DNA from 4 places in the Streptomyces sp. NPDC059909 genome. Region 2 is predicted to be linked to each of the others. Evidence: riboswitches for the same ligand, from Rfam matches in the RefSeq annotation. Region 2 holds a riboswitch; each other region holds the start of a gene.
The links. A riboswitch is a leader RNA that binds a small molecule or an ion and turns the genes downstream of it on or off. The one in region 2 is predicted to bind cyclic di-AMP.

Region 1 (7,358 bases), on a different contig from region 2:
GAGCCCACCCGGCAGCCAGTTGGGCGCTACCTCCAAGCCCGGTCGTTTACGGCCGGGTCAAGTTGACAGCGGGAGCAGATCCGGACGCTTCGGCTCGACGTGATCGCCGGAGGACTCGCCCCGCAGGCGCCGACCGATCCACGGCACGAGGTACTCGCGCGCCCAGTGGATGTCGTCGCGCCGGACCTCGAGCGTGCCGCGCGGTGGCAGTGGGGGCCACGGCTGGTCCGGGTCGGCGGGCACGTCCAGGCCGAGGACCTGGGCGGCGCGGAGTGCGACGCGCGTGTGCCCCTCGGGCGACAGGTGCAGCCGGTCGTCGTCCCAGGCACGCCTGTCCTGGACGGACTTGAGCGACCAGAGGTCGAGGACCGGGCAGTGGTAGCGGTCGGCGATGGCGCGGACGTGCGCGGTGTACGTGGCGATCTTGCCGCGCAGATGGCGGAGCACGGGCACGCCGCGGGTGTCGAAGCCGGTGGTCACCATGACGGTGCCGACGGCGCCGGTGAGGTCGGCGACGGCTCGTTCGAAGCGCTCGGCGACGTCGTCGGGGTCGGTGCCGGGCCGGATGATGTCGTTGCCGCCCGCGCAGAAGGTCACCAGGTCGGGGGTGAGTTCCTTCGCACGCGGGACCTGTTCGGCCACGATCTGGTCGAGCAGGCGGCCGCGTACGGCGAGATTGGCGTAGCGGAAGGTGTGTTCCGGTACGCGGTCGTCGAGCAGGACCGCGAGGCGATCCGCCCAGCCCACGAACTGACCCTCGGGTCCGGGGTCTCCGACGCCCTCGGTGAAACTGTCACCGATCGCCGCGTACGACCCGAATGCACCATTTGTTCTTGATCTCGAATCGTCTGCCACGTCGAGACATCATTCACGGCGTGAAGTGACCTACGCCACCGTAGGGAGGGGTTGACGAGGCGTGAGATAAACCACCTGGTCAGTTTCCCGGCCGACGGGAATACGGCGGCACACACGCGTCCGCCGTCCCCCTGGGTCAGGTCGGGGAACGGCGGACTCTGCTGACGTTACGTCAGGTTCACAGGGAGACACCGTGCTGGCGGAGGTACGCCAGCGGGTCGATGTCCGAGCCGTAGTTCGGGGTGGTGCGGATCTCGAAGTGCAGGTGCGGCCCGGTGGAGTTGCCGGTGGAGCCGGAGAGGCCGATCTGCTGCCCGCCGCTCACGCTCTCGCCGGACGAGACCGCGAGGGAGGAGAGGTGGGCGTACTGCGAGTACGTGCCATCGTTGTGCCGGATGACGACCTGGTTGCCGTACGCGCCGGCCCAGCCGGCCGAGACGACGGTGCCGGCGCCGACGGCCTTGACGGAGGTGCCGGTGGCAGCGGCGAAGTCGACACCGGTGTGGTAGCCGCTGGACCACATGGCCCCGGCGGTGCGGTAGGCGGTGGTGATGCTCGCGTCGACGGGGGCCGCGAAGTAGTCGGAGAGGCTGCGCTGCGGGGCGGCGGCCGGGGCAGCGGCGGGCGCTTTGGCGGCTGCGGAGCCGGACTCGGCGCGGGCCTGCGTGCGCTCGGCCTTCGCGGGAGCCTCGGCCTTGGCCGGAACCTCGGCCCGCACCTTCGTCTTCGCCTCCGCGGGAGCCTCGGCCTTGGCCGGAACCTCGGCCCGCACCTTCGTCTTCGCCTCCGCGGGAGCCTCGACCTTGGCCGGAGCCTCGGCCGGGGCCTTCGCCTGGGCCTTGGCGCCGATGGTGAGCTTGAGGCCCGGGTGGATCAGCGACGGGTTCTCGCCGACGGCCGCGCGGTTGTCCGCGTACAGCTTCTTCCAGCCGCCGTCGATGTCCTGCTCCACGGCGATCTTGGACAGGTAGTCGCCCACCACGACCGTGTAGGTCTTGGCGGCCTTCCCCGCCTTCGGCGTCTGCGGGGCGGCCTTCTGGGCGACGGTGGCGACATGCTCGCGGGTCACGGTGGGCGCGGACGCCTCCGCGGCGTGTGCACCTGCGGCGCCGATGAGCGGGACTGCGATGGCGGCGCCACCCGTGCCCGCGGCGACGAATCCGCGCGTGATCGGGTTGGTCCTCGGACGGCGATGCTTGCCCTTGGGCATGGCGAATTCCTCTCCGGCGCCTACGAGGTGAGCTGTCGGGTTCGGGCTGGAGATGCCCGGTCGCGCTTGCACGCGACTTGACCCCTAGCCGTCCGGAACTCCGGACCGGCGAACTACCTGGGTCCCCCGCTCCTGCCACGCGTGGGGTGGGTGCGTATTCCGGTCGGCGGCAGGATTAGGCGGTCCGACCGGATTGCGGCGACCGTAAGCGAGCAAATCGGCGGGTACAAGCCTCCCCATTGACCCGACATTCACCCAGTCCCTGGCAAGAGGGACTTCCCGGTCACCCTCCGTCGATCGGGGATCCCTGATTTCCTTACCCGCAAGGGGAATTGATGACGGGACACGGCAACAGACCGTCACGAATATGATCCCGCTCACGCAACGACGCCCATCTCCCTGGCAATCGGGGCGTGTTCTGCTAAAGCATTTGAATTCGGACAGAAGCCCCATTAAAGGCATATGACGAGCCAGGTCCGACTTAGCAAACGGAAGGGTCAGATCCGGCCGATCCGACGCCTCAGCCGCAGCACGACCGCATCGAGATCACCGCGCAGCCCCGTGTCCATTCCGTGATGCAGCAGCACCGCACCCCGGTACGCCGTCTCCGTGTCCAGGCACTCGTACGCCGCCGCCGGATCGAGCCCCCGCAGCCTGATCGCGGGCGGCCGCTCTCCGTAGTGCTGAGCCTGCAGCCACGCCAGGACGACGATCTCGTCGCCGCGTATGTACTGCACGGCGCTCAGCCCGCCCTCCGGCGGCCGCAGCCGGTGGAGCGCGCCGTGCTGCACGACCGGCCTGATCTTCTTGTAGAGAGCCACCCAGCCGCGGGCCTCGGTCAGCTCGTCCTCGCTCCATCGCGTGAGGTCGCCCCCGACGCCCAGCACCCCGGCCATCGCGCTGACGAAACGGAACCGCAGGGAGCTGTTGAGCTGCACATTAGGGCTGTCCGTCACCCAGGCCGCCAAGGTGGGCGCGGTAAAGATCACTGTCGGCGTTGACCATCTCCGGCTCGACCCAGATCCCGAACCGCATGCCCAGCGCGTGCACTTCCTCGGCGAGCGGCTTCAGCCCCTGCGGGAAGCGGTCCGGGTTCGGCGTCCAGTCGCCGAGCCCCGCCCGGTCGCTGGTGCGCTTCCCGAACCAGGCGTCGTCCACCACGAAGAGCTCGACCCCGATCCCGGCGGCCCGGCGCGCCAGGGCCCGCTGCTGCTCCTCCGAGATGTCGAAGCCGGTGGCCTCCCAGGAGTTGTAGAGGACCGGCCGGGAGGCCCGCGCGTCCGGAATCACATGCGCCAGCTGCCAGGCGTGCCAGGCGCGGCTGGCACCGCCGAAGCCCTTGTCGGTCCACAGCCCGGCGAAGACGGGTGAGGTGTATGTCTCACCGGGCGCGAGGAGCAGCAGCCCGGAGTCGTCGTAGCCGGCGCCGCCGCTGATCTGCACCTGGCCGTCGGGCAGGTGCTGTACGGCGATCCGCCATGATCCCGACCAGCCGAGGGCGCAGCCGTACACCTCCCCCGTCTCCTCCGTGGCCTCTCCGTCGTCGACGGCGGCCCAGGGGAGGTGCTGGTGGCCGGTGTGCCCGCGGCGCGACCCGAGCACCTTCTCTCCGTACGTGAGCTCCGACCGTACGAGCCGGGACTCGGCCGCCCAGCGGCCGTGCAGCTGGGAGAGCCGGCGCCGGTCGCGGGAGGGCAGCGTCCATACGGCGGCGTCGGCGCGCAGCAGCTCCAGGGCCGGCCCCTCCCCCGCGTGCGCCACCGTGACCCAGCGCTCGACCACGTCGGAGTCGTCCCGCATCCGGTAGTGCAGGGTCAGCGCGAGGCCGTGCAGGGGGTCGTCGAAGCGCAGCCGCAGCTCGTCACCGTCCACCTGTGCGTCGTCGTAGCGCCATTCGGTGCCGCGCGCCGCTTCCGTGCGTACGGAGAGGGCGGGCCGTACGAACCGGGGGCCGCCCTCGACCGGATACTCCTCGTGGCCGTCGAGCTGCGACTCGAACGGCCAGTAGGGCGGGAGGGGCCGGGCCGCCAGGGCCTCGGCGTCGGCCGGTCCGATCCGGGGCCCCCAGTGCAGATGCAGGAGCTCGTCGCGGTCGGTGATGTGGAGCGCGTAGCTGCTCGTGCGCCCGGACAGCACCCAGATTCGCCCCTTGCCGACCGGCTCGATCATCCCAACCCCCCAGATTCGCACAGGTCCGAACATCATCGGTCGAACCCGCCCTGGAGGCAACGCTCTTGCCCCGACCACCAAGATGATTGCCTGAGGAATCGATGTCGTAGGGTCGGGAGCGCGCCATCGTCGGCGAGCAGTGCCGACCGCAGACACGGAGGAGCCCCCGTGACGCAGCAGCTGCCCCAGCCCCCGTCGACCGAACCCGAGCTCGCCGGGGTGCGCAACTTCCGGGACGTGGGCGGACTGCCGACCGTCGACGGGCGCCGGGTGCAGTACGGACGGCTCTTCCGCAGCGGCCACCTCGCGCACGCCACCGAGAGCGACGCCGCTTTCCTCTCGTCCCTCGGGCTCCACACGGTCTTCGACTTCCGCAACGCCGCCGACCACAAGCTGGAGGGCCCCGACGTCGAGCTGCCCGGCGTGCGGAACCTCAACATCCCGCTCAGCGACCCCGCCGACGGCGCCGAGTTCTGGAAGATGGTCCGCGACGGCGACCTCGCCCAGCTCAGGTCGATCCTCGCCGACGGCAAGGCGGCCGGCCGGATGTCCGCCTCGTACCGAATGATCATCAAGGAGCGGACGGCCGAGCACAGCCGGGTGCTGCACGCGCTGGCGGAAGACAGCGTTCCGGCGCTGATGCACTGTGCGGCGGGCAAGGACCGCGCGGGACTGTCGATCGCGGTCTCGCTGCTGGCGGTGGGCGTCGAGCGTGATGCGATCGAGGCCGACTACCTCAAGTCGAACGACCCGCACCGCCGCTACAAGGTGCGCCGCAGCGACTCCTCCCCCGCGGGGATGTCGCCGGAGGTCATGGAGCTGCTCAGCCCGCTCTTCGACGCCCGCGCCGAGTATCTGGCGGCGGCGTTCGACACGATCGAGGAGACCTGGGGCGGCACCGAGCGTTATCTCTCCGAGGGCCTCGGGATCTCGCCCGAGACGCGTGAGCGGCTGCGCGAGCGGCTGCTGGACGGCTCGGTCTGAGACCCCGCCGGGCGGTGGGTCACTGGCCGCCCACGCTGAACAGCAGGTAGAGGAAGGCCGCGAAGAGGTGGCCCGCCACCAGGTAGGCGAAGAGCCGGACGATCAACCCGACGGGGAACTTCTGCTCCTGGTTCGCGTCCGGGCGCGACGACGGCTTGTCCTGCATGGCGGTCTCCTCAGGCGTGCGGGTGTGCGTGCGGGTCGGGGCTCTGCAGCAGGGTGTGGACGAAGAGCAACTCGGCGCCGTCCTGCGTGGCGGCACCGATCCGGTGCGGGGTGAGCGAGTCGAAGTGGGCGCCGTCCCCGGGTCCGAGCTCGTGCACGGTGTCGCCGAGGCCGAGCCGCAGCCGCCCTTCGAGGACGTAGAGCCACTCCTCGCCGGGATGGACCCGGACCAGATCCCCCTGCGTCCCGTACGGGACACGCACGCGCAGGGCCTGCATGGCGCGCCCGCGGCCGCCGGCCTGCCGGTACGTCCAGCCGTCGGCCTCGGCCGGACCCATCCGGCCGCCCCGGATGATCGCGTCGCGCTCCGCCGGCAGCTCGCCGAGGAGCTCGGAGACCGTCGTACCGTAGATCCTGGCGAGGGCGAGGAGCATCGGCAGCGAGGGCTGCCGGTTGCCGGTCTCCAGCCGGGAGAGATGGGCGGGCGAGAGGCCCGCCCGCTGGGCGGCGGCCTCCAGGGTGAGGCCGCCGCGGCGGCGCAGTTCGCGCAGCCGGGGTGCGACGTCGGGGAGCTCGTCCGCCGCCGCTGCGGCGGCCGGGCCGACCGGGTGTCCTGGGGGAAGGCTCATGCCTCCATTGGGCCAGGATTTTTCCTCTGGGGCAAATTGCTTGCCCTAGAGGCAAAAGTGCTCACGCCAGGGCGCCGACGCCGTCGGAGCGACGGGCGGTGGGTCTCAGGGGCCGGCGACGCTCATCGCTTGGCGGGCTCAGCGGTTGGCGACGGCCTGCTTGACGAGCGTCTTGCCGAAGTCCCACATCAGCCCACTGCCGCCGTGGGCGTCGTCCATCACGGCGGTGAAGGCCTCGACGAAGCGGTCGACCTCCGGCTCGCCGATGATCAGCGGCGGAATCAGCTTGATCACTTCCAGATGGTCGCCGGAGACCTGGGTGAGGATGCGGTGCCGCTGCAGCAGCGGTACGACCACCATCTGCGCGAACAGTCCCTTGCGGGCGGCCTGCAGCATGGTCCATCGGCTGCGCAGCTTCAGGGACGACGGCCTGCCGAATTCGATCCCGATCATCAGCCCGCGCCCGCGGACGTCCCGCAGCAGCTCGTAGCGGTCGGCGAGCGCCGCGAGCCGCGTCCGGAGCAGGTCCCCGGTCGCCCGCGCGTTCGCGACGATCTGCTCGTCCTCCAGCACCGACAGGACCGCGAGCCCGGCGGCCATCGCCTGTGCGTTGGAGCCGAAGCTCGCCGAGTGCACCAGCACCCTGTCCATCGACGAGTAGACCTTCTTGAAGATCCAGTCCTTGCCCAGGGTGGCACCGACCGGCACGTAGCCGCCCGAGAGGGCCTTCGCGACACACACCAGATCGGGCTCCACGCCGTCCTCGTGCTGGTACGCGTAGAAGTCGCCGGTCCTGCCGAGGCCGGTCTGCACCTCGTCGGCGATGAGCAGCGCCTTGTGGCTGTGCAGCAGCTCCTGGGCCGCTCGGAGGAAGCCGGGCGGCGCCTCGAGCACGCCCTTGCCCTGGATGGGCTCCACGACGAAGCCCGCCACGTCCCCGCGCTTCAGCTCGCGCTCCAGTGCCGCCAGATCGCCCAGCTCGATCGCTGTGTCGGGCAGCAGCGGGGCGAAGCCGTCCCGGAATCCCGCCTCGCCGTTGACCGAGAGCGAGCCCGTGGTGAGCCCGTGGAAGGCGTGCGTGCAGTACAGGACCCGGGGCTTCCCCGTTGCGTACCGGGCGAACTTGAGGGCCGTCTCGACCGCTTCCGTACCGCTGTTGCCGAAGAAGACCCGGTCCAGGTGCGGGCTGTGGGCCAGGAGCTTCTCGGCGAGCAGCCCGGGCAGGGGCGCGCAGTCGAAGCGGGTGAGGTCGGCGAGCGAGGCGTCGAGGACGTCGTGGAGGGCCTTGCGGACGACGGGGTGGTGCCTGCCGAGGCCCATGACGCCGAAGCCGGCGAGCATGTCGA
Region 2 (7,358 bases):
CTGCTGCACCGGCTGGAGCCGTACGGCGACGAGCCGCGCGTGGCGGAGCTGAGGGAGCGGGCACGACCGCTGCTGATGGCACCGGCGTAGGCCGTACCCGACCCGTGTGGCGTGTCCCACCTGGTTTAACGCGATTGTCAGTGGGCCAGTGCACTATCGGGGGTGGGAGGAGTGTCATGACGGCGGCATACCACTGCGACGTGCTGGTGATCGGCGGCGGGATCATCGGCCTGTCGACGGCGTACGCCCTGACGCGCGCCGCGCCCGGCACCTCCGTCGTGGTGCTGGAGAAGGAGTCCGGCCCCGCGCGCCACCAGACCGGGCGGAACAGCGGAGTGATCCACAGCGGGATCTACTACCGGCCGGGGTCCCTGAAGGCGCGGTTCGCCGTGCAGGGCGCGGCGGAGATGGTCAAGTTCTGCGCGGAGTACGGCATTCCGCACGAGGTCACCGGCAAGCTGATCGTCGCCACCGAGCGCGAGGAGCTGCCGCGGCTGCACGCCCTCGTGCAGCGCGGCAGGGAGAACGGGATTCCGGTGCGCGAGCTGGGCCCCGCGCAGATCGCCGAGTACGAGCCGCAGGTCCGGGGCGTCGCCGCGATCCATGTCGGGACGACGGGGGTGTGCGACTTCGGCGCGGTCGCGGCTCAGCTCGCGGAGAGCTCGGGCGCTTCGGGCGCGGAGGTCCTCTACGGCGAGCAGGTCCGGGTCGTCGACCGGCGCCCGTGGGGTGTCGCGGTGCGTACGTCCACGGGGCGGATCGTCCGGGCGCGGGCGCTCGTGAACTGTGCGGGGCTGCAGTGCGACGAGGTGGCGCGGCTCGCGGGCGACGAGCCCGAGATGCGGATCGTCCCCTTCCGGGGGGAGTACTACGAGCTGGTGCGCCCCGAGCTCGTGCGCGGGCTGGTGTATCCGGTGCCCGACCCGGCCTTCCCCTTCCTCGGCGTCCACCTCACCCGGGGCATCGAGGGCGGCATCCACGTCGGTCCGAACGCGGTGCCGGCACTCGCCCGCGAGGGATACGGCTGGTCCACGGTCCACCCGCGCGAGCTGGCGGCGACGCTGAGCTGGCCCGGGTCCTGGCGGATCGCCCGCCGCCACTGGCGGTACGGCGCGGGCGAACTGCACCGCTCGCTGTCGAAGCGTGCCTTCACGGAGGCGGTGCGCCGGCTGCTGCCCGCGGTGACGGAGGACGACCTGCGGCCGGTGGCGGCGGGGGTGCGGGCGCAGGCGGTGCTCCGGGACGGGACCCTCGCGGACGACTTCCTGATCAAGGAGGCCCCTCGCACGGTCCACGTCCTGAACGCACCCTCCCCGGCGGCGACGGCTTCCTTGCCGATCGGCCGCGAGGTGGCGAGGCGGGCGCTGGCGCACATGGCGTGACGGCCGACCGGTCGGTCGCCGGGCGCCGCCGTCCGGTGGGCCTCGCTCCGGTGGGCCTCGATCGCCCCTACCCGCAGCGAGCGGGACCCGTTCGCCCCCGCCCGCGCCGTACAATCGGGGCATTGTGTCTGAGTTTGAGAACGTCACCACCAAGGGACCCCGCGCGAAGGGCGAGCCGCGTTTTCCGGGCGGGCCCGCCGCCGATCCCGCCGGGTCGCACCACGAGCGCCGGATCCGCAGCTTCCAGCCGCGCCGGAGCCGGGTGACCGCCGGCCAGGGCGAGGCGCTGCAGCGGCTGTGGCCCATGTGGGGGCTGGACATCGACGGGCTGCGGACCCTCGATCTCGGTGAAATGTTCGACGGGCTGCCGGTCGTCCTGGAGATCGGTTTCGGCATGGGCGAGGCGACCGCCCAGATGGCCGACGCCGATCCCGGCACCGGCATCCTCGCCGTGGACGTGCACACCCCGGGGCAGGGCAATCTCCTCGGGCTCGCGGACCGCATGGGCCTCACCAACGTCCGCGTGGCCAACGGTGACGCGATCATCCTGCTCCGCGAGATGCTCACCCCGGACGCGCTCGAAGGGCTCCGTGTGTACTTCCCGGACCCGTGGCCCAAGAAGCGTCACCACAAGCGCCGGCTGATCCAGCCCGAGTTCCTCACGCTCGCCGCGAGCCGGATGAAGCCGGGCGCGGTGCTGCACTGCGCGACCGACTGGGAGCCGTACGCCGAGCAGATGCTCGAGGTCGTCTCCGCGCACCCCGACTTCGAGAACACGCAGGTGGACGGCGGCTTCGCGCCCCGTCCCGGCTTCCGGCCGCTGACCCGGTTCGAGGGACAGGGCCTGGACAAGGGGCATGTGGTGCACGACCTGCTGTTCCGCCGCAGGGCTCGGTAGCGGCGCCCGGGCGCGTGGCGCCTCCACATCGCCCTGTCGTGTAACACCGTCGCGCACTGTCGGTGCCCCTCGTTAGGGTCGTCGGGTGTCCGACTGGTCCCCGCAGCCGCAACCGGCGGCGCCACACCCCGCCGTCCCGGCGTGCGTCGAACAGCCGCTGTTCGACGCCGTGCCGGCGCGTGCGCAGTGGCGCTACCGGCCCAGCCGCGCCCTCTGGCGCAGCAAGGCCCTGCGCGCCGGGATCCTCGTCACCCTGCTCGCCCTCTCCGGCCTGGTCATCCTCGCGCTGGTGCGCGAGCAGACCGGCACCGAGGGCTTCCTGGTGGGCCTCGGTCTCGCCCTGCTGCCGGTCCCGCTGCTGCTGGCGGCGTTCCGCTGGCTGGACCGCGTCGAGCCGGGCCCCTGGCGGAACCTTCTCTTCGCCTTCGCCTGGGGCGCCTGCGCGGCCGCGCTCGTGGCAATCATCGCGAACTCGTTCGCGACCCAGTGGATAGCCACCGCGACCGCCGATCCGACGTCCGCGGATACGATCGGTGCGACCGTCATCGCCCCGGTCGTGGAGGAGAGCGCGAAGGCTGCGGCCGTCCTGCTTATCTTCCTCTTCCGAAGAGGGGACTTCACGGGGATCGTCGACGGCGTCGTCGTGGCCGGCTTCACCGCGACCGGCTTCGCCTTCACCGAGAACATCCTCTATCTCGGCAACGCCTTCGGTGAGGACCAGGAGTTCGGCCACTCCGGCTTCGCGTCCGTCACCGCGGCGACCTTCTTCGTACGGATCGTGATGTCACCGTTCGCGCATCCGCTCTTCACCGTGCTGACGGGCATCGGCTTCGGCATCGCGGCGATCACGGCACGCCGGAAAAGGTTCCGCAGGACCGCGCTGCCGCTGCTCGGCCTCGCAATGGCGATGGGCATGCACGCGCTGTGGAACGGCTCGGGGGTGTTCGGCCCGTGGGGCTTCTACGCGGTGTACGGGGCGTTCATGGTGCCGGCCTTCGCGCTGCTGACCTGGCTGGCGGTGTGGACCCGGCAGCGTGAGCTCCGTACGGTCGCGGCCCAGCTCCCCGCGTACGCCGCGGCGGGCTGGCTCTCGCCCACCGAGCCGCTCGCCCTCTCGTCCATGCGGGCGCGCACGATGGCCCGCGACGTGGCGGGCCGTGCCCATGGCCCCGCGGCCGCCCGTGCCGTGTCCGAGTACGAGGCCTTCGCGACCTCCCTCGCCTTCCTGCGTCACCGCGCCCACCGCGGCACGGCCGGCCCGGACTTCGTGGCCCGCGAGCAGGAACTGCTCCACCACCTCTGGAAGCGCAAGCACGTCGCCTCCCCGGCCCTGACGTACGCGGCCCAGGCGACGGGCGGGGTCTGGCTGCCGGCGCCCGCGCCGTACCGGGACTACGGGGGCTACAACCCGTACCGGGGGTAGGCCGACAGCCCTGGCGTCGGGGGGGTGCCGCCAGGGCTGCCGGGGTCGTACGAGCACGAGGAGCAGAAGGGGGACGTCGGGACCGGCTGCCCGGATGCGGGCAGCCGGGTTCAGGCGAGGCCGCTGTGAACGTGAACGCCAACGCGAAACGTGCACTCGAGCATCGAGAGTCGTCGGGCGAACCGGAGAACCGGCCACCTGGCCAACCGGCGATTCACTGAGCCGACGACTCGGTGAATCGACCAAGCGATGAAGCGACGCCTCAGATGGTGAGGCCCTTGTCCCGCAGCCACGCCGCCGGGTCCACTCCGTCGCCACCCGCGGTGTGCACCTCCAGGTGCAGGTGCGGGCCGGTGACATTGCCGGTCGCGCCGACGCGGCCGATCGTCTCGCCCGTCGTGACGGTCTGCCCCACGCCGACGGTCATCGACGACAGGTGGCAGTACCAGATCTCGGTGCCGTCCTCGAGCTCCAGGACGATGCGGTAGCCGTACGACCCGGACCAGCCCGCCGACTTGACGGTGCCTCCGTGCACGGCCTTCGCCGGCGTGCCCGTGGGCGCCGCGAAGTCCAGACCGGTGTGGTAGCCGGAGGACCACATCGAGCCGGCCTGGCCGAAGGTCGACGTGATCGTGTACGAGGACGTCGGCAGTGCGTAGCTCGCGGCGAGCTTGGCGAGCCGCTCGGCCTCCGCCTTGCGCGCCGCCTCCTCCTCGGCCAGCCGCTTCGCCTCCGCGGCCTCGGCCTCGGCCGCGGTCTGCTGGGCCTTCGCCTCCGCCGCAGCCTTCTCGGCGGCCGCCTTCTCCGCGGCCGCCTTCGCCTCGGCGTCGGCCTCGGCCTGCTGCTGCTCGGCCTGCTGGAGGATGCGGGCGCGCAGTGCCTCGCCCGCGCCGGTGGCGCTCTCCTCGCCGCCCTTGGCGGACGCCGTGTCGGCGACGGAGAGGGCGGTGAGCGGCGCCTCGTTCCCGTTGCCGTCCTGCTCGTCGGACTCCCCGGAGATCAGGGAGCCCACGCCCGGCAGCGACTTGGCGTCCGGAAGGTTGTCCGTGATGGTGTCGGGAAGGGATATGGAGACCGCGGGCTTGTCCTGCGCGGTGGCCATGCCGCCCGCGCCGACCGCGGCGATGACGCCGACACCGAGGACGGTGGAGCTCCTGGCGAGACCGTTGCGCTGCTTGACAACGCGGTGCCTGCCACGGACCGGCCGGACGGACTCCTCGGTCGGGTTCCACTCCTCCGTCCCGGCGGCGGGGCCCCACTCTGCGGTGGGAACCCACTCGGTGGTGGGCGGCTCTTGGAGGGCAGGCTCGTTGGACGCCACGGAGGCGTGCTCCTTTCCTTCCTTCTCGCCTACCGGGTTAGCTGACGGGTTCGGAGCAGGAAGGTCTCCTACGAGCACCAGGAAGTGCCCGATTCACCCCAATTGGTGGTTCCCCGGTTCCCTTGCGGGATTCGGCGCATGCGCACGGTGCCGTCTCTTGCGACGGCTGGGACGACCGCGCTGCGTTATCGAACGTTAATAGACACCAGGGCCCTATTCCAAGCCGTTCCCACTGATCATTAACGACATTGGCCTGGACTTACCGGCCACAAGAGGGGAGAAACGGGCGAGTTGACCCCACCTCACCCGACCCACACTTTCTGACGGCGCATCAAATGTTATGCGGAGGGCTCTCTTTCGATTACGTTCCGTCGCGATGGGGGACCACCGGCATCGTCCGGCGCCGTTTCGGCCGCCGCTCCTCCGGCCGGCTGACCGCCAGCAGCGCCATGTCGTCCGTCGATGCGCCGCCCGTGTGCCGCAGTACGTCGGCGACGACCGCATCCAGCAGTTCCTCTGGGCCGGGGAAGATCCGGCCGCCCAGCCGTTCGCGCGGATCGTAGAAGACGCCGTGCGCGTCGCGCGCCTCGGACAGCCCGTCCGTGTAGAGCAGCAGCGTGGCCCCCGCCGGGAACGCCGCCTCGTCCACCCGGTCGGGCCAGGTGCCGAGACCGCCCATGCCGAGCGGCAGCGCGGGCACGCTCGGCTCCAGCACGACCAGCATTCCGTCCGTGTGGAGGACGAGCGGCGGCGGATGGCCCCGGTTGACCACCCGCACGTGTCCGTCGCCCCGTGGGATCTCGGCGAGCACGGCGGTGGTGAATCCCTCGAACACATCGAGCCCCGAGCGCCTCGTGCCCTCCCGCCCCAGCGCCCGCTCCAGTCGTTGCGCGACCCCCTCCAGCAAGGGCTCCTGCTCGGCCGCCTCGCGGAACGCCCCGAGCACGATGGCCACCGTCTCCACCGCGTTCAGCCCCTTCCCCCGTACGTCCCCGACCACCAGCCGCACCCCGTAGGGAGTGTCCTGCACGGCGTACAGGTCCCCGCCGATGAACGCGTCCGCCTGCGCCGCCTCGTACCGCGCGGCGATCTGCAGCCCGCCGATCCGCTCGGCGGGCGAGGGCAGCACGGCCCGCTGGGCGGCCTCCGCGACGACGCGTGCGGACGCGAGGCGCGCGCTGCCGCGGCGCACGACCCGGTTGATGAACAGGGCCAGCCCGGCGACGGTGACCACGGTCAGCAGCTCGGTGATGGACGGGATCTCGGTGAAGGTGCCGTTGTACATCTGCAGCCCCGCCTCCGCCGCGATGGCGCCGATGCCGGCCAGCAGGGTGTACCACGGGGAGAAGAAGGGAGCGGCGACCATCGGCGACGCGGCGAAGAGGGGCGATGCCGTGTACGTCGCCGGGGTGGCCAGGTCGAAGAAGATCCCGCCCACGATGAGCAGCACGGGCAGCAACTGGACGATCATGCGGCCGACGTCCCGGCGCGGCGCGCCGCCGGCGCTCTCGTCGACGGTGTTTTCGTCGCCGACGAGGTCCTCGTCGCCTTCGCGTTCGCCTTCGCGTTCGCCTTCGCCTGGTCGCTGCCCCACCGATGGTCTCCTGCCCGGTCCGCCCACGGATGCGGACCTACCGCGCCCCACCCAGGCTGGCCGGAGCCGGGCCGCGCGGCGAATCGCCATCGGCCAACCGGACTACGTCCCGGCCGGTCGGCCGGGCCACAGAGCTGCGGCCACCGGGTCGGCGGGCTGACGGCTGCGTATCGGGGGTGGTCACCAGGGGGCCCTCCTGGTGACCCGATCAGGGGTACGGGCGTGAGTGCGGGCCTCAGTCGTCGCTGAGGTTGCGCTCCGCGTACACCTTCATCGCGTCGCGCACGAACTCAGCCGTGCCCTCGCCGTGCCGGTCGTAGTTCGCCGTGAAGCGCGGGTCGGCGACATACATCTCGCCGAGCCCGATGACGTACGACTTCGTCGGCGTGACCGTCACCGACAGCCACTCGATCTGCCGCTGTGCGATCGCCTGCGCCTCGTCGCTGTCCGGCGCGAGACCGTCCTTGAACGCCTGCCCGAAGTCACGGGCGATCCCGGCCTGCCGGTCCTGGAAGGCCTTCTTCTCCTCCGCGCTGAGCGAGCGCCACCAGCGGTCGCCCTTCTCGTACGCGTCGCGGCCCCAGCGCCGGGTCACCTCCTCCTCGTACTGGGTGTGGTCGAAGCCGTCGAAGACTTCTTCCGCCATGAGTTCCTCTCCTCTCTCCGTGCGGTCGAGAGTGGTCCGCACCGAGGCGATCTGCCGCCCGATGCGCTCCCGCTCCTGCTCCAGCAGCCTCAGA
Region 3 (7,358 bases), on a different contig from region 2:
CACGCCTACTCGCTGATGGCGAAGCTCGGCCTGCGGAAGGTGCGCCTGTACGACGCCCGGCACTCGTGCCTGACGTTCCTGGCGACGAACGGGGTCTCTGACACGATCCTCGCCGCGTGGGGCCGGGCACACGAACGCGAGCTTCACGAAGCGCGTGTACGTCCACCCGACGGCCGCCGATATGGGCGAGGCCGTGATCCATCTGAACGCTCTTCTGGGCGTCGGTGAGGAGGCGCGACAGACCCCAACGTGAGAAACCGTGAGATGTTCGCTCTCAGCGAGCGAGCAGAACCGCCCCTGACCTGGCAACTCTCCTCAGGCCGTAGAACATGCTCCCCATCATAACGGCCTGTACGTCCTGTACATTTTTTACAGAGATTCGCGCACGAGGAGAGGTACGCCATGCACCGACCTTCCGCCCGCTACGTTCTGCCGGAGCTCACCGAGCGCACCAGCGCAGGCCTCCGCACGCTCGACCCGTACTCGAAGCTGCTGGAGGAGCGGATCATCTTTCTCGGCACGACCGTCGACGACACCTCGGCCAACGACGTCATCGCCCAGTTCCTGTACCTCGAGTACGCCGCCCCCGACCAGGACATCAACCTCTACATCAACTCCCCCGGCGGCCCCATCAGCGCGATGACGTCGGTCTACGACACGATGCAGGTGGTGACCTGCGACGTTGCGACGACGTGCCTGGGCCAGGCCGCCTCCACCGCCGCCGTACTGCTCGCCGCCGGCACGCCCGGCAAACGGATGGCCCTGCCCGGCGCCCGGGTCTTCGTCCAGCAGCCCGCCCTCCCCGAGCCCCTCCAGGGTCAGCCGACGGATCTCGGCATCCAGGCACAGGAGTTGCTGCGGCTGCGCGACCAGATCTCCGCCATGCTGGTGCGCCACACGGGCCGGAGCGCCGAACGTATCGCCGCCGACATCGAACGCGACACTGTGTTCGACGCGGCCGGGGCGAAGGAGTACGGCCTGGTCGATCACATCGTCAAGAACCGCAAGACGTCGGCCGCTTCGCACGGGGAACGGTGAACCGGCCCGTGCTGCCTCCGGAACTGCCCCCGCTGCCCGCACTGACCCGCGCCGAGAGCGAGTTCATCGACCGCTATCTCGAAGTCGTCGACCAGCTGGGACGGATCAATCCGGCCAGGGGGGCCCACACGTACGGCGCCCTCCGCGCCGCCCAGGCCCTGGCCGCACGGGCGATCGCCCTGCGGGACGCCCTCGCGCTGATGCACGCCCGAGGCGAGAGCGAGCTGCACGCACCCACATTGGCCCGCGCCCTGCGGGTGTTGGACGGGGAGCGGAGGACCGCGCGAATCACGGTCCCGCCGGAGTCTGTGAGTTGAGCGGGGCGGCCCCGCGCCGGTACGGAACGCGCCACGGGAGGGCCAGGGACGTACGAGTGGGTGTCGCCCATCCGGAGTAGTCGCGGCTTCAACTTTTGTGCGCGACAAGTTGCGCGGCGGGATGGGCCATCTGGCTGAATGGCGCGTTCCGTTGCTGGTACAGCGCTCGTCATGCGACCACTCGTGATGGGCCGAACGGCTTGGTCCACTCGATTGGATCAGTGGTGAGGAGCCTCACATATCGTCGTTTCGACTCGGAAATCGGGCAGTTCGTGCGTCAAGATCCCTGGGACGACAAGCCCCCGCCACCGCGGCGGGGCGGTCCGGGCGGACGCCGAGTCCTGCCGCCGCACCGGATGCCTGGTCGACATGAGTGCTTCGGCAGGAGTGGAGGACCCGAGCAGTACGGTCCGGCCGCCCACCGTGGCCGGTCCTCGGGGTGAAGCCGCTGCGGCGGCCGGGCGTCTTCGCAGGTCCGAACCCGACAGGTCATCCTTCACAGGCGGCTGACGAAGGGTTGCGCATGACTGCGCAGACACATTGTCCGTCCCTGCTCTCCCGGACGGGTGCCGTCTCGGCTCTCACTCTCGCCGCCGTCGGCGGCTCCCTGCTGGTCCCTGGCGGCGCTTCGGAGGCCCACGCGGCGTCGGCCCACGCGCTGAAGGCCCTCAAGGTGGCCGCGTCCAAGAGGGGCGCGCCGTACCGGTGGGGGGCCACGGGCCCGTACCGGTTCGACTGCTCGGGACTCACGCTCTACTCGTACAAGAAGGCGGGAAAGAGGCTGCCGCGCACGGCGCAGGCCCAGTACAACCGCACCCGCCACATCTCGGCCTCCCGCCGGCAGGTCGGTGACCTGGTGTTCTTCCGCTCCGGCGGATACGTGTACCACGTCGGCATCTACGCGGGCGGCGGGAGGATCTGGCACTCCCCCAAGACCGGCTCCGTCGTGAAGCTGAGCAAGATCTGGACCAAGAGCGTCCGGTACGGACGCGTCCGCTGACCGGCCGGGGTCAGCCGGTCGGACCAGTCGGTGGCATGTTCCGCGGGGCACGGGCTACTCGTACGGTATGCCCGACGACGAGAGCCCCGGCGCCCCGCGGAACAACGACGCGGGGCGGAACGACGACGCACAGCGCAACGACCCGCATGACGCCGCCGCGCGCCGTGAGACCGAGGCGGAGCGCGCCGACCGCAACTTCATCGAGCTGCTGCAGGAGCTGCGGGTCATCCAGACGGGCGTGCAGATCCTGTTCGCCTTCCTCCTCACCCTGGCCTTCACGGCCAGGTTCCCCAGCCTCGACTCGTTCCAGCGCGGCACGTACGTGACTACACTGCTACTCGCCGTGGTGGCCGCGGCGCTCTTCACCGCGCCCGCCGCACTGCACCGCGGTCTCTTCCGCAGAGGCGCCAAGGAGGAGATCGTGCTGGTCTCGTCACGGCTGGCCGGCATCGGCATGGCGGTGCTCGCCCTGGCGCTGACCTCCGCGGTGCTGCTGGTCGTCGACGTCGTGCACGGCACGCCGGAAGGGATCGTGGCCGCTGCCGCGACGCTGCTCGTCTGCGCCGGGCTCTGGGCCGTGCTGCCCTGGGCCGTCCGGCGGAGGCTCAATGGTCGGGAGGAGCGGTCACCAGGGTCAGGCCGAGGGCGGTGAGTGCACCGCCGCTGACCCCCCTCCACGGTCCGTGCAGTACGCGGGCGGCGCAGCCACCGGCCCAGCCGGTACACGAGCAGCGCCACGAGCGGGAACCGGACCAGCGCGAGCACGATCGTGGCCGGCAGCAGGATGCGATGCAGCACGGCCGCGCCGTCCGGCACAGGTGCAGCGGGCTACGAGTCGGGCGCTGCGCGCCCTGCTCCGCACGGGATTCGCCCGCGCGACGCCGGACACCCCCTGCCGCCTGCGGGGCCCTGCCCGGGCCCGCGGGCCAGTTCCCGCACTGCGGCAAGACCCCGGACCCCTCGTGTGGCTACGCCCCCTGGCCCCCGCCGGGGCTCTGCCCCGGGCCCCGCTCCTCAATCGCCGGAGGGGCTTGATCGTTGGGACGTCGCCCCGGCCCCGCGCTTCGAGGGCCGACGGGGCTCACCCTGAGCCCGTCCGCAGGGCACAGGGGCCCACAGCGGCGGACTCCGTCATGGGAGGGTCGGCGCGGTCCAGGGCAGCGCGATCCAGACGGTCTTGCCGCCCTCCGCAGTCGGGGTCACGGAGAGCTCTCCCCCGCACTCGGTGGTGAGCCAGCGGATGATCACCATCCCGCGCCCGTTGTCCTGCTGGACGGCCGCCGGCAGCCGCTGCGGCCAGCGCGGATGGCTGTCGGTGACCCCGATGCGCAGCTGCTCGTCGCGCTCGAGCCGGACGTTCACGGTGAAGGTGGGCGACTGTCCGAAGGTGTGCTGCACGGCGTTGGTGGCGAGTTCGGAGACGATCAGCCGGACGGTGTCGGCCGTTTCCGCCTCACCGGGGAGGCCCCAGTCGGTGAGGACGCCGGTGACGTATCTCCGCGCGGCGGAGACCGAGGCGGGATCGCTCGGCAGAGTGACGGAGGCTTCCTGGTGGTCTGCCATGGCGAGCTGTCCCTTTCCCACCGGGGCCGGACGCCGGCACGTGGCGACACGTGGCGGAAGGTGCGCCGGAGCGGCCTCGGACTGCGCTTCGCGCCAGACTGCCACCGTTGATGACGCAGTTGGTGGCGATCCACCAAGATATGCATATATCTGTCGCTCAAAGCGGTGAACTCTGCGACGTGAGAACGCATTTGGGCGCACACTGGGTGGCTGCCGTTTCGGTGGCCGCTCCGCCGGACGGCTCGGCATGGTCCGGAAAAGGGGCCCGAGTACCGGAAGGAGGCGGCGGGCATGCGGCACGGTCCCGCGGTGCGTCGGCGCAAACTCGGCGAGGAGCTGCGCGGCCTGCGTCTCGGCGCGGGCCTCACCAGCCGGGAGGCCGCCGGGCTCGTGGGGTGGCACCAGTCGAAGGTGAGCCGGGTGGAGACCGGTACGAGCGGTGTGAGACCGGACGATGTGGTGCGGCTGCTCGACGCGTACGGCGTCACCGACGCCCGGCTGCGCGAACTGCTCGAGACGCTCGCGGGCTCGGCGGGTGGCGGGGGCACCGGCTGGTGGCACGCCTATCGCGGGGTGATCCCGCCCCAGTACCGGGACTTCATCAGCCTGGAGTCGCAGGCGAGCTCCGCGCGCACCCTGGAGACCTCGGTGGTGCCGGGGCTGTTTCAGACCCCGGACTACGCACGGGCGGTGACCCGTTCCGCGCTGGACGGGGCGCCGGCGGCGACCGTGGACTCACTGGTGGAGGTGCGGCTCGCCCGTCAGGAAGTGCTGCGTGCGGAGCGTCCGCTGGAGTTCAGCGCGGTCCTGGACGAGGCGGTGCTGCGGCGCCAGGTCGGCGGGCCGCGGGTGATGCGCGGGCAGCTGGCGCGGGTGCTGGAGCTGGCCCAACTCCCCCATGTACGGCTGCAGGTGTTGCCCTTCTCGACGGGCGGCTATGCGGGCCTCACCGGACCTTTCGTTATCTTCTCCTTCCCGACCACTTCTGATCTGGACGTGGTTGTTCTTGACCATCTGACGAGTAGCCTCTATCTCGAGCGGAAAGAAGACCTCGAGGCGTACGGCGCCGCGTTCCGCACCATGCAGGCGCATGCCCTCTCGTTCGAGAACTCGTTGGATCTCATCGCCGGGATCGGTGACGGCGCGTAGGGAAGGCACACACATGTCTGCTCACCACGCACGGATACGCACCCCATGGCGGCGCAGCAGCCGCAGTGTCGGCATGAACAACTGCGTCGAGACGGCCTGTTACGCGGACGGCGCGCTGGCCGTGCGCGACTCCAAGAACGTCCGGCTGCCACACCTGCGTTTCTCTCCGCAGGCGTGGACGGGCTTCGTGCGCTCCCTGGACACCGCCGGGTTCAGCGGGGCGGAGCCGTCCGCAGGATCACGCTGACGGCCGTCTCGATCTGCCGTTCCGTGAGGTCGGCGCGCGCGGTGAGCCGGATCCGCGAGATCCCGTCCGGCACCGACGGCGGCCTGAAGCAGCCGACGGCCAGCCCCTCGGCCCTGCAGTCCGCGGCCCACCGCACGGCCGACTCCGGCGACGGCGCCTGTACGGAGACGACCGCCGCGTCCGGACGGGCCGCGGTCAGCCCGGCCGCGGTCAGCCGCTCGTGGAGCGTGGTCGCGACGGCGCGGGCCCGGTCGGCGAGTCCGGGCTCACGGCGCAGCAGCCGCAGGCTCGCCAGGGCCGCTCCCGCGGCGGCCGGGGCGAGACCGGTGTCGAAGATGAACGTCCGCGCGGCGTTGACGAGGTGGTCGATGACCCGCACCGGGCCGAGGACGGCACCGCCCTGGCTGCCCAGTGACTTCGAGAGCGTCAGCGTGGCGACGACGCCCGTGGCCCCCGCGAGCCCGGCGGCGTGCAAAGCTCCCCTGCCCCCGTCGCCGAGCACCCCGAAGCCGTGCGCGTCGTCGACGACCAGGGCGGCCCCGTACGCACGGCAGGCCTCGGCGAGACCGGTCAGCGGGGCGGCGTCGCCGTCCACCGAGAAGACCGAGTCGGAGACGACGAGAGCCCGCCGCCCGGGGTGTGCGTCGAGCGTCTTGCGCACGGCCTCGGGGTCGGCGTGCGGCACCACCGCGGTCTCGGCCCGCGCGAGCCGGCAGCCGTCGACGATCGAGGCGTGGTTGCCCGCGTCCGAGACGATCAGGGAGCCGTGCGCACTGAGCGCGGTGAGCGCGGCGAGGTTCGCGGCGTACCCGGAGGAGAACACCAGGGCGGCCTCGAAGCCGCAGAACCCGGCCAGTTCACGCTCCAGTTCCGCGTGCAGCTCGGTGCTGCCGGTGACCAGCCGGGAACCGGTGGCCCCGGCGCCCCAGCGCCGGGCCGCGCCGGCCGCCGCCTCGGTGATCTCCGGGCGGTGGGTGAGGCCGAGGTAGTCGTTGCTCGCGAGATCGAGCACGGTGGCGTCGGCGGGGCGCGGCCGGAGTGTCCGTACGAGACCGGCGTCCGCCCTGAGGCGTGCCGCGTCGGCGGTCCACTCGAACGGATCCTGGGGCGGGGACTGAGACATGACGGTCCGGTCCTTTTGTAGGCAGCGAACAGACCCTAGCCCGGGACAGCAAAGGTCAGAGTGTGGCCATGCACACACCTCATTCCGCGCGTGTTGTCGAGTTCCTCCTTGGCCCGAGGGTGTCCGGTAGGCAAGGATCTGCGCCATGGACCTCCTGAACACGCTGGTGGACAAGGGCCTGCGGCGCGAGCTGCCGACCCGCGAAGAAGCACTCGCCGTCCTGGCGACCTCCGACGACGATCTGCTCGAAGTGGTGGCCGCGGCCGGAAAGGTACGCCGTCAGTGGTTCGGACGGCGGGTGAAGCTGAACTATCTGGTCAATCTGAAGTCCGGACTGTGCCCGGAGGACTGCTCCTACTGTTCCCAGCGGCTGGGCTCCAAGGCGGAGATCCTCAAGTACACCTGGCTGAAGCCGGACGAGGCGTCGAAGGCGGCGGCCGCGGGGGTCGCGGGCGGCGCGAAGCGCGTCTGCCTCGTCGCGAGCGGGCGTGGACCGACGGACCGGGACGTCGACCGGGTGTCGCAGACCATCGAGGCGATCAAGGATCAGAACGAGGGTGTCGAGGTGTGCGCCTGCCTCGGTCTGCTCTCCGACGGACAGGCGGAGCGGCTGCGGGCCGCCGGCGCCGACGCGTACAACCACAACCTCAACACGTCCGAGGGGACGTACGGGGACATCACGACCACGCACACGTACGCCGACCGGGTGGACACCGTCCAGAAGGCGCACGCCGCCGGCCTGTCGGCGTGCTCGGGTCTGATCGCGGGCATGGGCGAGAGCGACGAGGACCTCGTCGACGTGGTCTTCGCGCTGCGCGAACTGGACCCCGACTCGGTGCCGGTGAACTTCCTGATCCCGTTCGAGGGCACGCCGCTCGCCAAGGAGTGGAACCTCACGCCGCAGCGGGCGCTGCGGATCCT
Region 4 (7,358 bases), on a different contig from region 2:
CCAGGCCGGCTCCGGCGGCCTGACAGCGACCGAGCACCGCCTGGCCAACGGTCTGCGCGTGGTGCTCTCCGAGGACCACCTGACCCCGGTCGCCGCGGTCTGCCTCTGGTACGACGTCGGCTCGCGCCACGAGGTCAAGGGGCGTACGGGCCTGGCTCACCTCTTCGAGCACCTGATGTTCCAGGGCTCCGCGCAGGTGCCGGGCAACGGCCACTTCGAGCTGGTCCAGGGTGCGGGCGGCTCGCTCAACGGCACCACCAGCTTCGAGCGCACCAACTACTTCGAGACCATGCCCGCCCACCAGCTGGAGCTCGCGCTCTGGCTGGAGGCCGACCGCATGGGATCGCTCCTCGCCGCGCTCGACGAGGAGTCCATGGAGAACCAGCGGGACGTCGTCAAGAACGAGCGCCGCCAGCGCTACGACAACGTTCCCTACGGAACGGCCTTCGAGAAGCTGACGGCTCTCGCCTACCCGGAGGGCCACCCCTACCACCACACCCCGATCGGCTCGATGGCCGACCTGGACGCGGCGACGCTGGAGGACGCGCGGAACTTCTTCCGTACGTACTACGCGCCGAACAACGCGGTGCTGTCGGTCGTCGGCGACATCGACCCGGAGGAGGCCCTCGCCTGGATCGAGAAGTACTTCGGCTCCATCCCGACGCATGACGGCAAGCAGCCGCCGCGCGACGGCGCCCTGCCCGAGATCATCGGGGAGCAGCTGCGCGAGGTCGTGGAGGAGGAGGTCCCGGCCCGCGCGCTGATGGCCGCCTACCGCCTTCCGCAGGACGGCACGCGCGAGTGCGACGCCGCCGACCTGGCGCTCACCGTCCTCGGCGGCGGCGAGTCGTCCCGGCTGCACAACCGCCTGGTGCGCCACGACCGCACGGCCGTCGCCGCGGGCTTCGGTCTGCTGCGGCTCGCCGGGGCGCCCTCGCTCGGCTGGCTGGACGTGAAGACGTCCGGCGGGGTCGAGGTGCCCGACATCGAGGCCGCCGTCGACGACGAGCTGGAGCGGTTCGCCGCCGAGGGCCCCACGGCCGAGGAGATGGAGCGCGCCCAGGCCCAGCTGGAGCGCGAGTGGCTCGACCGGCTCGGCACGGTCGCGGGCCGCGCCGACGAACTGTGCCGGTACGCGGTGCTGTTCGGCGACCCCCAGCTGGCGCTCAGCGCCGTCTCGCGGGTCCTCGACGTCACCGCCGAGGAGGTGCAGGCGGTCGCCCAGGCCCGGCTGCGGCCGGACAACCGGGCGGTGCTGGTGTACGAGCCCATCGCGGCCGGCGAGGACGACGCCGCCGACGACAACGACGACGCAGAGGGGGCGGACCAGTGACCGACGCTGCCGTGACCATGGACTTCCACCCGCAGCCGCAGGCGGGCGAGGCCAGGCCGTGGGCCTTCCCCGCCCCCGAGCGCGGTCTGCTCGACAACGGACTGACCGTCCTGCGGTGCCACCGCCCCGGCCAGCAGGTCGTGGCCGTGGAGATCTTCCTCACCGCCCCGCTGGACGCCGAGCCCGAGGGCCTCGACGGCGTTGCCACGATCATGGCCCGGGCGCTCTCCGAGGGCACCGACAAGCACACGGCCGAGGAGTTCGCCGCCGAGCTTGAGCGCTGCGGCGCCACCCTCGACTCGCACGCCGACCACCCCGGCGTCCGTGTCTCCCTCGAGGTGCCCGTCTCCCGGCTCCCCAAGGCGCTCGGCCTGCTCGCCGAGGCCCTGCGCGCGCCGCTCTTCGCCGACAGCGAGGTCGAGCGGCTCGTACGGAACCGGCTGGACGAGATCCCGCACGAGACCGCCAACCCCGCCCGCCGCGCCGCCAAGGAGCTCTCCAAGCAGCTCTTCCCGGCCTCCTCCCGGATGTCCCGCCCCCGCCAGGGCAGCGAGGAGACCGTCGAGCGCATCGACTCCGCGGCCGTCCGGGCCTTCTACGAGGCCCATGTCCGGCCCGCATCGGCCACCGCCGTGGTGGTCGGCGACCTGACCGGCGTCGACCTGGACGCCGTGCTGGCCGACACCCTCGGCGCCTGGACCGGTGGCCAGGCCGGGACCCGTCCCATGCCGCCGATCACCGCCGACGACACGGGCCGCGTCGTCATCGTCGACCGCCCCGGCGCGGTCCAGACGCAGCTCCTCATCGGCCGCGTCGGCCCGGACCGGCACGACCGGGTCTGGCCGGCCCAGGTCCTCGGCACGTACTGCCTCGGCGGCACCCTCACCTCCCGCCTGGACCGCGTCCTGCGCGAGGAGAAGGGGTACACGTACGGGGTCCGGGCCTTCGCCCAGGTCCTGCGCTCCGCCGCCGACGGCACGGGCGCGGCCACGCTCGCCATCAGCGGCTCCGTCGACACCCCGCACACCGGCCCGGCGCTGGACGACCTCTGGAAGGTGCTGCGCACCCTCGCCGCGGAGGGCCTGACGGACGCCGAGCGCGATGTCGCCGTTCAGAACCTGGTGGGTGTGGCCCCGCTGAAGTTCGAGACCGCGGCATCGGTCGCGGGCACGCTGGCCGACCAGGTCGAGCAGCACCTCCCGGACGACTACCAGGCCCAGCTGTACGCGCGCCTGGCCCAGACCGGCACCGTCGAGGCGACGGCCGCGGTCGTCAACGCCTTCCCGGTGGACAGGCTCGTCACGGTGCTCGTCGGCGACGCGTCCGAGATCGAGGAGCCGGTCAAGGCGCTCGGAATCGGTGAAGTGACCGTTGTCACGGGCTGATTGACTGCCGGTCGGCTCCGGCGCACTCGTGGGGCCCCGTTGGCATCGTGCCAACGGGGCCCTTCCGTATGTCCGTTTTGTTGGAGAGGCTGCGCTTCTGCCCTGTGGCATGTACAACAAATCTCTGTGTCCGTTTGGTGATTGAAAGATGTCCGGCTTAGCGTCATCTGCGCTGTCCGCCGGTTGCACCAGCCGCATTCGCGGCATCGGACAGCCATCGCCGAGTCCCCGTCGGGCGCGAGCCCGGGGAGCCGGGGACCCACATGTCCCCTGGGGTGAATCGGACGCCTTCGCACCCGTGCGGAGGGGCCCGTAGGAGACCTTCCTGCTCCGAACCCGTCAGCTAACCCGGTAGGCGAGAAGGAAGGAAAGGATCAGCCACTACATGGCGTTCACCCGTGCCACCGGGAAGCATCGTGGTCCGAGCCGGCTGACGCGCAAGCGCGTGGGTCTCGCCGGCGCCGCGGCCCTCGCCACCACCGGCGTCATCGGAAGCCTCGCCTCCCCGGCGCTCGCCGCCGACACGGAACTCCCCTCCCTCGAGGACACCGGCCTCAACCAGGCCTTCGTCGCCGCCGACACCCTCGCCGAGCAGATCGACGCCCAGGCCGACGCCCAGCAGCGTGAGGCCGACCTGGCCGCGGCCCGCGCGAAGGCCGAGGCCGAGGCGAAGCGCAAGGCGGAAGCCCGCCTCAAGGCGGCCCGCGAGGCCAAGGAGCGGGCCGCCCGCGAGGCCGAGCGCAAGCGCCTGATGTCCTACACGCTCCCGGTCGCCGGCTCGTACATCAGCACCGGCTACCAGGCGGGCGGCGCGGTCTGGTCCTCCGGCGGCCACACCGGCGTCGACTTCCACGCCCCGTCCGGCACTTCGGTCGTCGCCGTCGGCATGGGCACGGTCGTGGAGGCCGGCTGGGGTGGCGCGTACGGCAACAACATCGTGATCAAGATGAAGGACGGCACGTACACCCAGTACGGCCACCTGTCGTCCATCGGCGTCTCGGTCGGCCAGACCGTCACCCCTGGCCAGAAGATCGGTCTGTCCGGGTCCACCGGCAACTCGACGGGGCCGCACCTCCACTTCGAGGCCCGCACGAGCCCCGACTACGGCTCGGACATCGACCCGGTCGCGTATCTGCGCGGCCACGGCGTCCGCGTCTGACACCTGCCTCCGCGGCGTGGGCCCCGGCCCGGTCATGAAGACCGGCCGGGGCTTTCGGCCAGCGTATTCCGGCCAAAAGATATCCATGGATTCCCGTAGGCCATCGGAATTTCCGGCTCACTGCAATAGAGTCACCGAACAGACGTCGCTCGACGGGGTTTCGCGCGGATTAAAGGCGGAGGTTCGGTATGCGCATTCCTGCGCGCTCGGTATGCACGGCGATCCGCGACGACATCGTCTCCGGTGTCTTCGAGCGCGGCAGCCGGCTCACCGAGGAGCAGTTGGCGCGCCGCTACGGCGTCTCACGCGTCCCGGTGCGCGAAGCGCTGCGGACCCTGGAGGCGGAGGGCTTCGTCGTCACCCGCAGGCACGCGGGAGCGTGCGTCGCCGAGCCCACCGAGCAGGAGGCCGCCGATCTGCTGGAGATCCGGATGCTGCTGGAGCCGCTGGGCGCCGCGCGGGCCGCGCAACGGCGCACCGAGGCCCACCTCAAAGTGCTGCGCGGCCTGGTCAGGCTCGGCCAGGAGCGGGCGCGCCGGGGCCAGGGCGAGGACCTGCGCTCGCTCGGGGCCTGGTTCCACGAGACCCTCGTGCAGGCATCCGGCAGCCCCGGCCTCATCGCGCTGCTCACCCAGCTCCGGCACAAGATCGCCTGGATGTACGCCGTCGAGCAGCCCGCCCGGCCGGTGGAGTCCTGGGCCGAGCACGGCGCGATCGTGGACGCGGTGTCGCGCGGCGACGCGGAGCGGGCGCGGGCGCTCACCATGATGCACGCCGAGCGGATGACGGGTGCGCACCGGCTGCGCATTCCGGCGCGCGGGACGGTGAGGACTTCGCAACATGCCGTAAACACGGCGAGCGCCCGCAATTAACAAAAGCGCCGTATACAAAGAGGGGCTATTTCAAACAGCAGAGCCGCAGACCGGTAATTCCCGGTGACTGCGGCTCCGCCGTTTTCCATTCATTTGTGATTGCCGGCCGGGGTGCGGTTCCCGGGTCGACTCCGGCGTACGGCGGGGCGCGACGCCCGGGACCCGGATCCGGCCCGGACCGGGTCAGACGGTCTCGGGAAGCTCCTCGAGACCCTCGGCGACCAGCTTCGCCAGACGGTCGAGGGCGGCGTCGGCGCCGTCCGCGTCCGAAGCGAGCACGATCTCCTGTCCGCCCTCCGCGCCCAGGCCGAGCACCGCGAGCATCGAGGCGGCGTTGACGGGGTTGCCGTCGGCCTTGGCGATCGTCACCGGGATGCCGGAGGCCGTGGCGGCACGGACGAAGATGGAAGCGGGGCGGGCGTGGAGGCCCTCGGCCCAGCCGACATTGACGCGGCGCTCAGCCATGGTGATGCCCTTCAAGTCCTAGCGGTTGTCTAGACCAGTCTCTCATGTGTCCCGCAGTGCTCGGAAACGTCTCGGCCGGTGTCCGGGCACTCGCGGGTGCCCTAAGACTGCACCCGCCCCACGGGCTTCGCGACCGGTGCCCGAGCCGTACTCTTTCCCCATGCAGACCCCGTCGGACCACGCGTACCCCGACCACTGGGAAGCCGACGTGGTGCTGCGCGACGGTGGCACCGCGCGCATCAGGCCCATCACCACCGAGGACGCCGACCGGCTCGTCAGCTTCTACGAGCAGGTCTCGGACGAGTCCAAGTACTACCGCTTCTTCGCGCCGTACCCCCGGCTCTCCGCGAAGGACGTGCGCCGTTTCACGCATCACGACTACGTGGACCGCGTGGGTCTCGCGGCGACGGTCGGCGGCGAGTTCATCGCGACCGTCCGCTACGACCGGATCGACACGCGCGGAATGCCCGCGTCCGCGCCCGCCGACGAGGCGGAGGTCGCCTTCCTGGTACAGGACGCGCACCAGGGGAGGGGAGTCGCGTCCGCGCTCCTCGAGCACATCGCGGCGGTCGCGCGGGAGCGGGGCATCAGGCGCTTCGCGGCGGAGGTGCTGCCCGCGAACGGCAAGATGATCAAGGTCTTCACGGACGCCGGGTACACGCAGAAGCGCAGCTTCGAGGAAGGCTCCGTCCACCTCACGCTGGACCTGGAGCCGACCGCCGAGTCGCTCGCCGTGCAGCGCGCCCGTGAGCAGCGCGCCGAGGCGCGGTCCGTGCAGCGGCTGCTCGCGCCCAGGTCGGTGGTGGTCGTCGGGGCCGGGCGGGCGCTGGGCGGCGTGGGCCGCGCCGTCCTGCGCAATCTGCTCGACTCCGGATACACCGGGCGCACGTACGCGGTGAACCGCAACCTCGCGCCGGACGTGCGCGAGCTGGACGGCGTCCCCGCATACCGCTCGGTCGCGGAAATCGTCAAGGAGACGAGGGAGCCCGTCGACCTCGCCGTCGTCGCCGTTCCGGCCGAACGGGTGCCGGAGGCCGTCGCCGACTGCGGCGAGCACGGGGTGCAGGGTCTCGTCGTACTGGCCGCGGGATATGCGGAGAGCGGGGCGGAGGGGCGGGAGCGGCAGCGCGAACTGGTGCGGCAGGCCCGTTCGTACGGGATGCGGATCATCGGGCCGAACGCCTTCGGGATCATCAACACCTCACAAGCGGTCCGGCTCAACGCGTCGCTCGCACCCGAGTCGCCGGCGCGCGGCAGGATCGGGCTGTTCACCCAGTCGGGCGCGATCGGGATAGCTCTGCTCTCGGGGCTGCACCGGCGGGGCGCCGGGCTGTCGTCGTTCATCTCGGCGGGGAACCGGGCGGACGTGTCGGGAAACGACTTCCTGCAGTACTGGTACGAGGACCCCGACACCGACGTCGTCCTGCTGTACCTCGAATCGATCGGCAACCCGCGGAAGTTCACGCGTCTCGCGCGGCGCACGGCGGCGGTCAAGCCGGTCGTCGTCGTGAAGGGCGCACGGCACAGCGGGAGCGCGCCGCCCGGGCACGCGGTGCCGACGACGCGCGTGCCGTACGCGACCGTGTCCGAGCTGCTCGCGCAGGCGGGCGTCATCCGCGTCGACACGGTCACGGAGCTCGTGGACGCGGGCCTGCTGCTCGCGGGCCAGCCGCTGCCCGCGGGGCCGCGCGTCGCCATCCTCGGCAACTCCGAGTCCCTCGGCCTCCTCACCTACGACGCCTGCCTGACGGAGGGGCTGCGCCCGCTCCCGCCGCGCGATCTGACGACGGCGGCGACGCCGGACGACTTCCGGGCGGCGCTCGCGGAGGCGCTGCGGGACGAGGCGTGCGACGCGGTCGTCGTCAACGCGATCCCCTGGGTCGGCGACGGCGGAGTCACCGAGTCCGGCGACGGCGAGATCCTCGCGACGGCCCTCCGTGCTGCGGCGGCCACGGGACCGGCCAAGCCGGTGCTGGTCGTCCACGTCGAACTCGGCGGCCTGGCGGACGCCCTCGCCGCGGCGACGAGCTCGGCCCCACCGCACCGGCCGTTTGCGGCCGACCCGTCGGGGCCGCCTGCCGCAGGCGCCCCGGGAGATACCGGCGCGGGCGGGACCTCTTCCCCGTCCGGCCCGCTCCCGGATC

Region 1: another riboswitch for cyclic di-AMP. It lies ahead of ACFV9O_RS27170 (peptidoglycan DD-metalloendopeptidase family protein); the one in region 2 lies ahead of ACFV9O_RS24370 (M23 family metallopeptidase).
Region 3: another riboswitch for cyclic di-AMP. It lies ahead of ACFV9O_RS21885 (C40 family peptidase); the one in region 2 lies ahead of ACFV9O_RS24370 (M23 family metallopeptidase).
Region 4: another riboswitch for cyclic di-AMP. It lies ahead of ACFV9O_RS15785 (M23 family metallopeptidase); the one in region 2 lies ahead of ACFV9O_RS24370 (M23 family metallopeptidase).

What each region holds. Positions count from the first base shown of each region.
Region 1 covers NZ_JBHWKX010000047.1:242-7,599, forward strand. The annotation lists gene ACFV9O_RS27165 (SGNH/GDSL hydrolase family protein) at 58-855, opposite strand; gene ACFV9O_RS27170 (peptidoglycan DD-metalloendopeptidase family protein) at 1,034-2,065, opposite strand; cyclic di-AMP (ydaO/yuaA leader) riboswitch at 2,070-2,224, opposite strand; partial or broken gene ACFV9O_RS27175 (alpha-galactosidase) at 2,563-4,234, opposite strand; gene ACFV9O_RS27180 (tyrosine-protein phosphatase) at 4,403-5,218, shown strand; gene ACFV9O_RS27185 (DUF6126 family protein) at 5,238-5,384, opposite strand; gene ACFV9O_RS27190 (helix-turn-helix domain-containing protein) at 5,395-6,012, opposite strand; gene ACFV9O_RS27195 (aspartate aminotransferase family protein) at 6,151-7,358, opposite strand, start outside.
Region 2 covers NZ_JBHWKX010000037.1:51,306-58,663, reverse strand. The annotation lists gene ACFV9O_RS24390 (MFS transporter) at 1-90, shown strand, start outside; gene lhgO (L-2-hydroxyglutarate oxidase) at 177-1,382, shown strand; gene trmB (tRNA (guanosine(46)-N7)-methyltransferase TrmB) at 1,504-2,280, shown strand; gene ACFV9O_RS24375 (PrsW family intramembrane metalloprotease) at 2,366-3,703, shown strand; gene ACFV9O_RS24370 (M23 family metallopeptidase) at 3,966-5,024, opposite strand; cyclic di-AMP (ydaO/yuaA leader) riboswitch at 5,036-5,171, opposite strand; gene ACFV9O_RS24365 (PP2C family protein-serine/threonine phosphatase) at 5,386-6,495, opposite strand; gene ACFV9O_RS24360 (TipAS antibiotic-recognition domain-containing protein) at 6,854-7,358, opposite strand, start outside.
Region 3 covers NZ_JBHWKX010000031.1:82,973-90,330, forward strand. The annotation lists gene xerC (tyrosine recombinase XerC) at 1-228, shown strand, start outside; gene ACFV9O_RS21875 (ATP-dependent Clp protease proteolytic subunit) at 403-1,038, shown strand; gene ACFV9O_RS21880 (hypothetical protein) at 1,047-1,355, shown strand; cyclic di-AMP (ydaO/yuaA leader) riboswitch at 1,720-1,875, shown strand; gene ACFV9O_RS21885 (C40 family peptidase) at 1,879-2,355, shown strand; gene ACFV9O_RS21890 (DUF6328 family protein) at 2,423-3,007, shown strand; partial or broken gene ACFV9O_RS21895 (LysE family translocator) at 2,961-3,144, opposite strand; gene ACFV9O_RS21900 (ATP-binding protein) at 3,487-3,918, opposite strand; gene ACFV9O_RS21905 (helix-turn-helix domain-containing protein) at 4,210-5,067, shown strand; gene ACFV9O_RS21910 (DUF397 domain-containing protein) at 5,081-5,314, shown strand; gene ACFV9O_RS21915 (8-amino-7-oxononanoate synthase) at 5,280-6,437, opposite strand; gene bioB (biotin synthase BioB) at 6,583-7,358, shown strand, end outside.
Region 4 covers NZ_JBHWKX010000019.1:79,000-86,357, forward strand. The annotation lists gene ACFV9O_RS15775 (M16 family metallopeptidase) at 1-1,333, shown strand, start outside; gene ACFV9O_RS15780 (M16 family metallopeptidase) at 1,330-2,718, shown strand; cyclic di-AMP (ydaO/yuaA leader) riboswitch at 2,927-3,090, shown strand; gene ACFV9O_RS15785 (M23 family metallopeptidase) at 3,104-3,877, shown strand; gene ACFV9O_RS15790 (GntR family transcriptional regulator) at 4,066-4,749, shown strand; gene ACFV9O_RS15795 (HPr family phosphocarrier protein) at 4,933-5,214, opposite strand; gene ACFV9O_RS15800 (GNAT family N-acetyltransferase) at 5,375-7,358, shown strand, end outside.